Regions from separate parts of the Leuconostoc falkenbergense genome, predicted to be linked through region 1. Evidence: riboswitches for the same ligand, from Rfam matches in the RefSeq annotation. Region 1 holds a riboswitch; each other region holds the start of a gene.

Region 1 (4,277 bases):
CATCTTGAACACCCAATGTATTTTGCGCTGTTAAAGCGACAAACACATTAGCACCATAAACACCCTGTGCAGCAAATGTCTTTAAATCAGCGCTAATACCAGCACCGCCACTACTATCAGCACCAGCGATTGTTAATACTTGTGGTGTTTCATTGCTCATAAGTATTGCACACTTTCAGTCATAAATGTCGCTACTTCCTCACTTGTAATTGCAGCAAGTTCATCTAGCAATTGCATACTATAAAAACCTGGTGTCGTGATTTGATGGCTGGCTTTGAGGCCAGCTAACTTAAACGTTGCCATCGTGTACATGACATTTTCCATAGTGAGTGATTCAGCCACAAAAGCACCAATCATGGACGATAATGCATCACCAGTTCCCACATTAGTTGATAATAATGGCACGTCTGTCTCAATGACGGCAGTTTGATGCCCATCGCTAATAACATCTTTGGCACCACTTAATGCAATTATGGCACCAGTCTTTTCTGCTGCTAATTGTGCGATGGCAATTACATCACCACTACCAGTGGCGTCAATGCCTTGGCTGTCAAAATCAATATCGGCAAACCACGCGATTTCCGCTGCGTTACCTCGAATAATATCAACATGCCCTTCTCGCATCAAAGTCTGCACGGCCTTACTACGAAAAGGTACTGCAACAGCAACTGGATCCAAGATAACAGGTTTATCTAAGTTAGTAGCGACCTTTGAGAGCGTTACAATATCTGATAATTCATTGGCCTTAAGCGTACCAATATTAATGACAACGGCATGTGCAATTTGACATAAATCATTAAATTCACTAACTTCGCGACTCATAAGCGGCGAACCACCAATAACATTCACTACATTGGCTACGAATTGTGGGGTAACAAAGTTAGCATAGGTCAGAACAAGCGGTGATTGTGTCCGTACATTTTTAATTGTCATTAGTATTGACTCCCTTTTTCATAGGCATTCCGCCAAAATTTTAGTTCAAATTGATACGATTTTTCAAAAATAGCGACATCTAGTCGACTGTCTGAATGGTCAACAATCTGCCAGTAATAGGTTACCAAATCATGGTATTGTTTACTGGCATAATATTGCTGCCAACCATTGTTTGTTTGATGTGCCAGTGCTTTAGCTATAAAGTAATAGGATTCCACACAAGGTAAGGTTGCCATGATTGCTGACATAGCACCTTTTTGAGCTGCTGCACGCATATGATTAACATAGGATTGCCCAACCAAATCTAAAGGCTTTGAGGCAACAGCATCCACTAGACTAAGATGTGCTTGTCCCTCATCATCGCTTGTCGGTCTGGTTAAATGTAATGATTCATCAATTTGATCAACGATAGGCATAAAAGCTTCGATATAACTGGCATCTTGAGCCGTATAATAATCGGCTTGATGCTTGGTTAATGAGTTATTACCAATTGCTTTCACGAAAGGCTCAGCCATTATTTGAGGCATAAACTGTTCTCTAATTGTTTGTAATGAGGTCATGTTTTCTCCATAATAGGACACAAAAAGGCCGCGAACCCACTCCAAGAAGATGCGTTCACGGCCAGTAATCAACATTTAAAAAACACTAGCTTATGCAACATATCTCCCTGCGTACGTACTAACGTCATCAGGTTCAATGGGTATTTCTCAGCCAATCGGCACCCCAGATATTTTATTCATTTCAAGATAAGTGTAAACGAATGTCACCAGATAATCAACCCCACCATTCAGGATCAACATCTCTCATTTGATGTTTCAGTGACAATTGCGAATCACTTGTAACACGTTGGTAAGTCGTTGTGTAGGGATTTTTCATCAAATTAATCATTTGCTGATACTGTGTACTTTTCAAAAAATCAGCTAATTGACTGTGATTTTGCCAAAAAGTCCACAACATATAATCTGCTTTACCATTATCATTTTGAGCCACAACACCGGCAACATTTACTAACTTACCAATTAGTTTATCATTATCATCTTTAGCCTGAAAGGCAATTTGATGAATCACACGGCCAGTTAATTGACCATTAATATAACGACTATCAAAGCCTAATGGCCGTTGAAATTGTTGGACAATTTCTGGCGCATCCAAAATCAAAACATTCGAACCCGCCAATTGTGATACCTTGCCGAGGTAAAACACGTTGTCTGGATTCGCTGTTTGAAGTGCTAATAATTCTGAAACTGACTGTTCTGGTGCAAGTACAAGATTAATTTTCATAAGAATGGCTCCTTTAACATTGTGACGACATCTGGTGAAAGCCGAACTGCATTACGCTGAATAAACTGTTGGACGCCTTTAAACGTTGTCAGATCAACTGTGGGTGTCATAGCATCTGATGCAACTAATGCTTTTGCATAGACAATATCTGAACGCGTCATCATCGTCATGCCCCATGGCTCGCTCAGTAACAGTGATTCCCATTGATCAGTTAATAATGCTTCAGCTCTTTTGAACCGATTGTCTTTGGCAATAAAACTACTCAGATCTGTTGGATTTAATTTCATAGGGTCAACACCTTTCCAATTTGATTAGGCAAACTGAGTTGTTGCTCTTCTGGCAGTATCCAATAAACACGACGATACTGTGACATAATCGGTGATGTTTCACCGTCACCATCAGTTAGGATAATCACTGTTGTCGTCTCACGAGGTGTTTTTTGTTTATCTAGATAGTCAAAAATACTTTGAAATGCCGTTCCTCCGCCAGCACGGCGCTGCCAATGATTGATATTTTTAATCACTTCAACTGCTGTATCAAATGAAAACACGCGGACTTTAGCATCAAATTGTTGTGTTATTTGCATCACATTGGCTAGGAATTTACCCACTAGTCTATCACTAATAGAAGCTGAATTGTCGACAAATACCAAAATTTCATTTTCGTACGTACTAATTTCACCAAATAAGTCCATTCGATAGGCTTGGCGCCGATTAAATCGTGCGCGTGATGGTTGCTTTTGATTAGGTACTTGGCTTACCCCTGTTTTGAAGATTTGACGCCAATTTTTTTTAGGCACCACCACCGCGGAAATCTGTTGTATGACAGCACTAGCCAAGTGACCTCGCCCAGATTTTTGTGCATCTTCATTGGCTTGCCGAATGACTTGTTCAAGTGCCGATTTAGCCTCATCAGACTCATCGCCAACACTCGCCCAATCACCGTGGCCGTCGACGTCACCATGAGCAGGCACATCATCTTCAAAACGACTGATTAAATCAATATAAGTTTGCGAATCTTGATAAGGCGCAAACCATTCGCCGTACACATCAAACAACATTTGCAAAGTCACAGCCGTTGGTAACTCACCTAATTCCTTAGGTAAATATTGATTAATCGCCACATCAGTCCCTAGATCAACAACTGATTTTGCTTGGTGCGTTGCAGCATAGCGAACTGGGTGTTCCCAAATAACATGCAGTGATTCATGTGCCAATGCAGCAGCAATCTGATTATACGTGCTGAAATTTTCCGTTAAACGTGCTGGATTGATTACTAAGTACCAACGATGATTTTGCCATTTTAATGCCAAAGGATGCGGTGCTAACAGGTTCATTTCGCGGGTTAAATTCATGACAATGTTGCCATATAGTGGTGAAACATCGAGTAAGGTTTTAATACCACCTAATATTAAATTATCCGTTTCATCCTTTGTTATCATCTGGTCGCAATGTCCATAATTTGTTGATACAACACGTTTGCATAGTGTTCTTCTGAATTGTACAAATCATCTAAAATTGGAGCATTTGTCATTTGCTTAACCAGTGCATATTGACCATCTGGTGCCAGCAATTGTAGTAATTCACTAAAACGTGCAGCGTTATTATCGTGTGTCATATCTGCCGTCAATAACAATGTTTTCATCACTGTCATTTTTTGAATTTCTGAATAGCTTTCAAATTTGGAACGAATGGTTAAAGGTACTTTAGGTCCGTCTGGTTTTGAGTCAAAGACTTCTTCGGCAGTTAAGCTAGGCGTTTGTTCGCGTACAAATCGAACAAATTGTGTTGCCACTACTTGACCTAAATCACCCGCCACAATATCAAATAACAAATCTTCTTGCTGACGATTAGATAGCCTAAGCAATTCAAAAAGATCATCCGACACACGTTGCCAAGCACGTGGGGTTGGATTCAAATCAACTTCACGCACGTCAGGATACAACAAACTAGCATTTTCAGCGATAAACCTGCGCACCAAATCATGAATATTGGGCCGTTGATCCCCTTTAGCAGCCCATGCTAACCAATCTTTCACTGATACGCTCATCACTAATCTTGTTG
Region 2 (4,277 bases), 390 kb from region 1:
CGGGCAAAATAGGCATTAGCACGAGCAATAAATAGCGTTGCCATGTTAATCTTGATAGCATTAAATAAATTGCAGCAACGATCGCTACTATAAAATTAATACGGGCGTTTAATATAAAGGTTAATTCAATACTGACGATTAAAATAAAGACGAATTTAACACCGGAATTCATTAAAGTTGCTCCTGATAGTATAATGTTTGGTGATCAAGGTGTAGATGGTAGTTAATGACTGGTAGTAAGGCATCCAGTTGGTGACTAATAATGATGAAACGCTGCTTACCTTGAGCCGAAATTTCTTGTAATATTTCAGAGACTACACGTACTGAGGCAACATCAAGTCCAGCAATTGGTTCGTCAAGCAACAAAACGGGCGTGCCAACAATTAACATCAGTAACAGTTGCAGCTTTTTCTTTTGGCCACCAGAAAGTTGATAGACAATGTGTTGACGTAAATGATTAAGATTGAGGCGCGTGAGATAATGATCAATTACTTTGGAAGACCAAAATGATTGATGTTGGCTATGTTGGTAGCTCAACGCTAATTCTTCATCGACGGTCATTCTAAGAAACTGGCGCTCGGGACTTTGAAATAATAGCGCCACTTTTTGAACATATTGTGCAACTTTTAATTTTTGAATATTTTTTGATTGATAAGTTATCTGCCCATCAAAAGATTTCAATTTAGTTAACGCATTAAATAAAGTTGATTTGCCACTACCATTTGCGCCAGTTAGAAGGGTAATGCCAGGTGCACCAATCAAGAGTTGGGGAACAGTGATTAATGTCCTTTTTTCGGCCGATAATTTAAAATGAGTCAGTTCAAAAATACCCTCATTGGTTGTTTTAAAAATATGATGTTGTGGTTTGGAAATGCGTTGCATAAATTGATCATGTTCAAGTGTTGAGATTGTTTGATGTTGAATTTCCCATACATTGTTTACAATGTCTTGATAACCTGAAAAATCATGATCTGCCACAAGAATGGTAACGCCATCAGCCTGCAATGTTTTTATTTTTTTTAAAATTTCCTGCCGTGCTATTATATCGACATTGGCGAAAGGTTCATCTAATAGCAACAATTTACTTTTCATTGCGACAATTATTGCTAAAGCAACTTTTTGCTTTTCACCACCTGAAAGCGTGGCAATCTGTTGGTCGGCTAGTTGTTTGATGCCGACAAATTCAAGTGCCGCCGTCGCACGTTTAGCTATTTCATCAGCCGGAATTTGTAAGTTTTCTAGTGTAAACGTCAATTCCTCAAAAGGGGTAGGCATCGCAAACTGTGTGTCGGGATCTTGAAATAAAAAACCAACATGCTGTGCTCTCTGATTAGCTGGTAACTGGCTAATGGCGGTATTGTCAACCAAAACAGTGCCTTTAAGTTGAGGGAATAAACCGGCAATGATTTTTAACAATGTTGATTTACCAATACCTGATGGTCCAATTAAAAGATTGAAACTATTTTCTGGAATGGATAGTGTCAAGTCGTTAAATATTTTTGTTTTGTCGTAGCTTAAATTAATATGTTCTAGAGTAACAATCATCGGTTTAGAATATCCTATGTACGCGGAAAACACCGCTTTATTTATATTTATCTGTTTTTTTTGCTATTGTAAGCACATCACTTGTGGTTGCCATGTTGATTTTGCTATAAACCATTACAGGTATGTCTGTGATTTCAGCAGCCACTTTTGGCAATTGTGCTAAAAGTGACATCAGTTGATCATAATCACCTTCTAATGTTGATTCAAACGCACCAACTTGGTAATTAACACCACTAGCATCAATGTAAGCGATGACGTGATCAACGATTTTAATAACATCGTTTTCATTTGCAGTCATTGGCAAAACTTGAACAGCAATACTTGAAATCATGAGATCACCTCTGATTGATGCGTTGTTAAGATACCTGATTTAGCAATTAGCTTTTGCGTGAAGTAAACAATGACACCAGCAAAAATGGCTGATGAAATCAGGCGAGTGATAAACAAACCAACTAGTAGACCAAACGAATATTGTGCATAGCCATTACGAAGTAGGTCCCAACCAAAGGTTACAATTGTGACGGTAATGACTGAAGCAGTTAAGCTAGTTTTATCCCAGCGACGGTAACCAAAAATAGCAAATCCAATTTCGGTTCCCAGTCCTTGAATAGCGCCAGCAACGATGTTCATGACGCCCCATTGTGAACCAAAAACCATTTCAATTGTGCCGGCAAGCGTTTCGCCAATAATCGAAGCACCGGCACGACGAATGATGTAGCCCGCCATTGGACCAGCCATTAACCATGGACCAATTGTTGCATCATTAGCATATGGACTTAAACCCATAGGCGTTAATATTGCTGCAATGACGTTATAAGCAAATGCCCAAGCCCAGAAAATAAAACCGAAAAACACCGCGATGAGCGCGATAAAGATAACGTCACGTAGTGACCATTTTGTATGCATGTTGCACACCTCCGAATTTGTTGTGAAAACACCGCAATGAGGTTAGACATACAAAAAGCCAATCTCCATAGGAAGATTGGCTTTGACATAATATCAATTACAAATGCTAAAACAGACTGACGATTAGTAGCTTGTGTCTGTATAGAATTAATATTCAAGTAAATCTCCCTACGCTAGTACGATCTAGATCAGGTTATATGGGTATTATCTCAGCCATTCGGCACCCCAGACTTTGGTGTTTTCAATTGTTTGTGATTATCTCACAAACAGAGTGTACCACAATCCATTTTTACCTGCAATAGATGAAAGTCGTTTGGCTTGCAAAAACGGCACCTATGGGTATACTTATTACGCATGAGTTAAAATTAAAAAAGTTATATTTAGGAGTAGTATTGAGATGCTTTATTTTATTGGATTGGCTGCTGGATTTTTATTAGCTAATCAAAGTGCTATTAATGCAAAATTAGGTGCAGCGGTACGTTCACCATTTAGGTCGAGTTTAATTTCATTTTCAGTCGGGACAATATTTCTGATCGCCGTCTTTTTGGGGACCAATCAACACATTGTTCCTATTGGCACTGTTTTATCGCATAACCCGTGGTGGATTTGGTTGGGCGGAATTTTGGGTGTCTTCTTTTTAACATCTAACATTTTAATGTTTCCCAAATTAGGGGCAATTCAAACGATTATTTTGCCCATTTTAGGTCAAGTTTTGATGGGAGAAGTGATTGATATCTTTGGGCTTTTTGGGGCACAGCAGCATCCTTTGACATGGCTTAAGTCTATGGGAATTTTGATTTTATTCTTAGGTATTTACATTGCTGTTGTGTTGGCCAGCCGTGGGGTTGCTAAAATTGAAGAAAAAAGCGACAAAGATCATGAAAATGCCGTTACGTTGAATTTATGGCGTTTGTGGGGGATAGTGGCAGGTGCTATTTCAGCTATTCAACAAGCCATTAATGGCCACTTTGGCCAATTAATGCATTCCTCAGTCGGAGCCTCGGTGTTTTCTTTTTTGACAGGCACAATCTTGATTCTTCTGGTTGTGATTATTCGTGATAAGTCCTTTTTGCCAAAAGAATTTCATGCGAATGGGCAGCCGTTTTGGTTGTTCATTGGCGGTGTATTAGGTGCTGCATTTGTTTTTGCAGCCGCCTATTTAGTCCCACAACTTGGTACGGGGGTAACAGTTACTTTGGGCTTATTTGGTTCAATCGTTGGATCAATGGCTGTTACACAATTTGGTTGGTGGCGTTCACCGCAAAGACAAGTCACAAGGGCTCAAATATTTGGTATTATGGCGATGGCAATTGGTGTGTTATTGATAAAATTTGGATAAGGAAAGTCAGCGCGTAGCTGGCTTTTTTGCTATACTGATAGGAGTAAAAAAATTTTTTTAGGGAACATTATGGATAGTATTCATCTTTCGCCACGCCTTGAAGCGGTGGCTAAACATGTGCCACAAGGCGCAATAATTGCTGATATAGGTTCAGATCATGCCTATTTACCCGCACATTTAATCTTGAACAATCATGTCCAGCATGCCATAGCTGGTGAAGTCGCTCAAGGGCCGTTTGAAAATGTTCAACATGAAATTAACAAACGACATCTGAATGGCAAACTTGAGGCGCGATTAGCGAATGGTTTAGCTGCCATTGACATAGCTGATAAGGTTGACACGGTTGTAATTGCTGGCATGGGTGGGATTTTGATTCAAGACATTTTGTCAGCTGGTCAGTCAAAAAATCATCAGTACAATACTTTGATTTTACAACCAAATACTGATGAGAATGTTGTCAGATCATGGTTAAACAACAATCACTATT
Region 3 (4,277 bases), 680 kb from region 1:
TGATGAACCGACCAGTGGCGTAGATGAAAAAAATGCGCCTGTTGTTCTGAGCATGATTAATGATCTCGTCATCAATGATCACAAAATTGTCATTATGACTTCTCATCATTCTGACCAGTTAAAACAATTTGATCTGAATTTGATAGCCTTGTAATTTTTTGAAACATGGGAACATGTTTTTTTATTGAAAAAATAAGTTAATTTGAATCAAAATATGGATAAGCAGGATGTTTTCGTTTTATTGGCTTTATTAGTTTCAAAAGAAACAGTTGTATCAGGATAAGCATTTGAACAGTAATCATAAGCGGTATCAAAGTTTATAGTCTTTAAAAAGCATGTGTGAAAACATGCTTTTTATCATGTTATCGTCAATTGAAAAATAGGCAGTGTTGGGGCAGTCCTAGCAGGTAACAAAAATATATTTAAAATTAATTGCATTAAATGTTTAACAATGTTAATATAAAATAAATAATATTAAAGAGAGGCGTTGTTTATGGATTGGTTTTTAAAACTAGAACGTGAAGATCAAGAGTTCGTTAAACAATTAGTCAAGGCTTCAGGTTCCTTAAAAGAATTAGCCAAAATTTATCAGGTTAGTTATCCAACGGTACGTGTCCGATTGAATAAAATTATTCAACATATTGATTTAATTGAACAACAGGGCAAAAGTTCGTTTGAAACTAAAATAATGGAAATGGTAATTAATGATGAATTGCCATTAAATTTAGCAAAAAAGATTCTTGCAGATTATCAGGAGGAAAAAGATGAGTGAATTTATGGGTGTTTTTTATGGATGTTTAATAGCTGGCGGTTTGTATTTACTTGATCGTTTCCTTCCAAAATGGTTTGGTGCTTTACCGGGTATAGCTTATTTGATTTTTATGATTTGGTTAATGATTTACAAAAATGGTCAGAACATTTTAGGGTTGTTTACCGTTTTAATCGTCGGCGAAGCAGTTATTAATGGTATTTGGATAGAAAGTATCGAAAGTAGAAAAAAGAAAACTCAAAAAGAGTTGGATAAAATGAAAGCCAAAGATTTGAGTTGATTTCAAAATAATTATCAAAAATGGCTATGATAGAATGGATATATTAACAACACGATATGAGAGAAAAAATATGTCTGAAAAACCAAAAAAACTTGAGAAAAAGAATATATTGTATCTAGTCATTGCAGCTTTATTCATAATCATCATAATTATGAGCTTTTATATTCATGCGTTGCGTAATCGGAGTACAACAACTATTGTGATCAACCCAACAAAAACAAGCAGTAGCGCATCAAGTGAATCTAGCTCATCAAATAAACACTAAATTGAATTGCCCTGAAGATTAAAAAATTGTGTGTATTCTTTTTATATATTATAATTATGTAAAATAAATATATTACCACCACCGGGTGGCAGGCATGTGAGAGCTCATTAGGTCATTGAAGAGCTCCCACTGCCTTTTTATTTTAAAAATAATCTAGGAGAATAAACAAATGGAATTATTATTACTAAAGGAACCATTAACGGTATTTCAGGTGGATAATTTACAGGAGGTTAATTTATCTATAAATCCTTTGAATATCAGTATTACAGCTGATGAAATATCTGTAGTAGCGCCTACTTCACAAGTGCCTGCAGAAACAGTGAACAGAGAAGATGGCTGGCAAATGTTTAAAATTGAAGGCGTACTGGACTTTAGTTTAATCGGTATTTTGGCAAAAATATCAGGGGTTTTGGCAAAAGAAAATATAAGCATTTTTGCACTATCAACATTTAATACAGACTATATTTTGGTTAAGACAGATAAAGTGCATAAAGCGGTACGAGAGCTGAATAACAATGATTTTGTTATTCGTCATGAGTAAGATTGAAAAAAATCAATTATAATTGTTAAACTAAATGGGCACGGCAATGTGTCTTTTTGTTTGTGCTTAAAAAATGAATATTTGAAAAAGGCCTAATTGGTGAAAATGTTTGACACTTGTTACAAAATAGTCATATTTTACTTCATTAGCCTGAATCACTAAGTTCAATTTTTTATACTAAATATGTTTCAATGTTGCAGAGCTAATGGTTTTCTTAAATTTCCAATCTTGTTGGTAAAAAGCTTGCTCCCAAAACTGCCATTCGAGTTCACAACTTTTTAAGAAAAATTGCATAGCTTCTTCACGTTGTAATGATGTTGCATCTGATGCCAGACGATCAATCCAATCGAAAATTTGATCAGAGACTGTGGTCTGAGAATCATCATCCGTTTTAGCATAGAAATCAATCCATCCTTTAAAAGGATTAGCTTGATTATTAGCCTTTTCTTGAACTTGCTTGTTGGCAATTTCATGGTACGTCCAAGGACAAGCTTGAAAAGCAGCGAGAATATTCAGCAGTAAACCTGTATCAGCTGCACGATACATATGTAATTCATATAGATATGCTTTTGGTGCTGGTGTTGCATGTTGTAACATTTCATATTGAACGCCGGCCACATCGCAAAAGACGTGGTGTGGATGAATTTCGCTATTCAAAATAAAATCAATTGCATTCGCAAAAAATTTTATTTCAGTACGGTCAGTTAGTTTTGTAATTGCAGTGGCATAAATTTTAATAAATTCACTCAAATATTGAAAATCTTGTTCAACATAAAAAATTAAAGCTTCTCGTGGTACGTATCCTGTCGCAATACCACGGACAAATGGGTGTTCATGAATAGCAGTCATAATTGGTTGTGCATGAGCACGTAATTCTTCTGAAAACAACATAATATCTCCTAATAATTGGTTTTTAGTCAACAAAAAAAGCGCTTTGTTAAGAGCGCAAAAAGAGCATCTTTATTAAATAAAAGAATGCCACTTTCCTACGCTAGTGTTGACTAGATCAGGTTCGAAGGGACTGATGTAAACATCATCTCAGCCAAGAAGGCACCCCTAGTGGACAACATATAATATTTTATGAATTAAGAATAACACTACTACAAAATAATTACAAACATTAAAAAAATAGGAGTCAGTGCATTGCATTTTTGAAAACAATGAGTTATACTTTTTCACGTAGTTTAATATTTTATCTGGGGTACCGTAAGGTTGAGATTATACCCATTGAACCTGTCAGGTTAATACCTGCGAAGGAAGATAAGTTAGATTAAGACATTTTTTGATGCCATCAATCACTAGTCTCTTTTGTGGTTGGTGGTTTTTTCTATGATCACTTATTACTAAAACGGTATATTATCAAAACTTACGACCTCAATCAAAAGGAGAATATGTTTATGGAACAGTTAGAAATCTCATCTGAATCAAAGGTTAGGTGGTCGTTGCGAGAAGTGATATTAATGGCATTAATAGGTATTGCTTTTGGTGTCATTTATTTCATTATGGATCCAATATACACAGCTTTAGATGCTGTTTTGGTCCCACTCGGATTACATCAATACACAATTGCGATTACAATTGGTCCTTGGATGATGGCAGCGCCACTTTCCAGCTATCTATTGAGAAGGATGGGGGCTGGATTAATTGGTGAATTACTAGGTGCGACAGGAGAAGCACTTTTGGGAGGTTACTGGGGTGTAGCGACTTTAATTTCTGGTTTTATTCAAGGAATCGGATCAGAGTTAGGTTTCACATTAACAGGCTATAAAAATTGGAAAACAGGTTTAATTTTGTCGACCCTTACAGGAACTATTGTGACTTTTATATGGTCATTGTTCCATGATGGCTATCTTCAGTTTGGAATTAGTATGTTAATCGGATTGTTCATTGTACGGTGGATTTCAATTGCTTTTTTTGCTGGCCTACTAGTTTATTGGATTGTTAATCTATTAGAAAAGTCTAAGTTATTAAAAAAGTGACGTTAGGATGACCAACAATGACGATTTTAAAAACTAGCCATTTAGATATTAAGATTGATGACCAATTAATTTTAAAAGATATTACGCTATCCATCCAACCGGGACAATTTATTTTATTAGTTGGTGAATCAGGTTGTGGGAAGTCTACATTGATGACTGCTCTGGCGGGTTTGTATCCCAAGTATGGTGGTGAATTGTCACAAACAGTTTTATTAAATAAACATAATATCGCAACAATTAAAGCCAATTTTCGATCGAGAAAAGTAGCTATGTTATTTCAACATCCCGATCAACAGTTCGCAATGGATCGTGTGGAAGATGAATTAATTTTTTCACTTGAAAATTTGTCTCTATCAAAACAAGAAATAGATACACGAATCAATGAAGCATTAATTGAAGTCGGTATTGAATCACTGAGACATAGTGATTTAGCTCATCTATCA

What was found. A riboswitch is a leader RNA that binds a small molecule or an ion and turns the genes downstream of it on or off. The one in region 1 is predicted to bind thiamine pyrophosphate.
Region 2: another riboswitch for thiamine pyrophosphate. It lies ahead of ACI3ES_RS04395 (ECF transporter S component); the one in region 1 lies ahead of ACI3ES_RS02500 (transcriptional regulator).
Region 3: another riboswitch for thiamine pyrophosphate. It lies ahead of tenA (thiaminase II); the one in region 1 lies ahead of ACI3ES_RS02500 (transcriptional regulator).

What each region holds. Positions count from the first base shown of each region.
Region 1 is NZ_CP174386.1:492,908-497,184, reverse strand. Features, by position in the region: gene thiD (bifunctional hydroxymethylpyrimidine kinase/phosphomethylpyrimidine kinase) at 1-160, opposite strand, end outside; gene thiM (hydroxyethylthiazole kinase) at 157-933, opposite strand; gene ACI3ES_RS02500 (transcriptional regulator) at 933-1,493, opposite strand; TPP riboswitch at 1,581-1,669, opposite strand; gene ACI3ES_RS02495 (hypothetical protein) at 1,708-2,214, opposite strand; gene ACI3ES_RS02490 (hypothetical protein) at 2,211-2,501, opposite strand; gene ACI3ES_RS02485 (VWA-like domain-containing protein) at 2,498-3,655, opposite strand; gene ACI3ES_RS02480 (ATP-binding protein) at 3,652-4,277, opposite strand, start outside.
Region 2 is NZ_CP174386.1:885,595-889,871, forward strand. Features, by position in the region: gene ACI3ES_RS04380 (energy-coupling factor transporter transmembrane protein EcfT) at 1-172, opposite strand, end outside; gene ACI3ES_RS04385 (ABC transporter ATP-binding protein) at 172-1,545, opposite strand; gene ACI3ES_RS04390 (thiamine-binding protein) at 1,583-1,876, opposite strand; gene ACI3ES_RS04395 (ECF transporter S component) at 1,873-2,451, opposite strand; TPP riboswitch at 2,600-2,689, opposite strand; gene ACI3ES_RS04400 (DMT family transporter) at 2,849-3,790, shown strand; gene ACI3ES_RS04405 (class I SAM-dependent methyltransferase) at 3,860-4,277, shown strand, end outside.
Region 3 is NZ_CP174386.1:1,172,620-1,176,896, reverse strand. Features, by position in the region: gene ACI3ES_RS05875 (ATP-binding cassette domain-containing protein) at 1-154, shown strand, start outside; gene ACI3ES_RS05870 (DUF2089 family protein) at 494-772, shown strand; gene ACI3ES_RS05865 (hypothetical protein) at 765-1,049, shown strand; gene ACI3ES_RS05860 (ACT domain-containing protein) at 1,484-1,855, shown strand; gene tenA (thiaminase II) at 2,033-2,746, opposite strand; TPP riboswitch at 2,822-2,923, opposite strand; TPP riboswitch at 3,043-3,131, shown strand; gene ACI3ES_RS05850 (ECF transporter S component) at 3,253-3,834, shown strand; gene ACI3ES_RS05845 (ATP-binding cassette domain-containing protein) at 3,852-4,277, shown strand, end outside.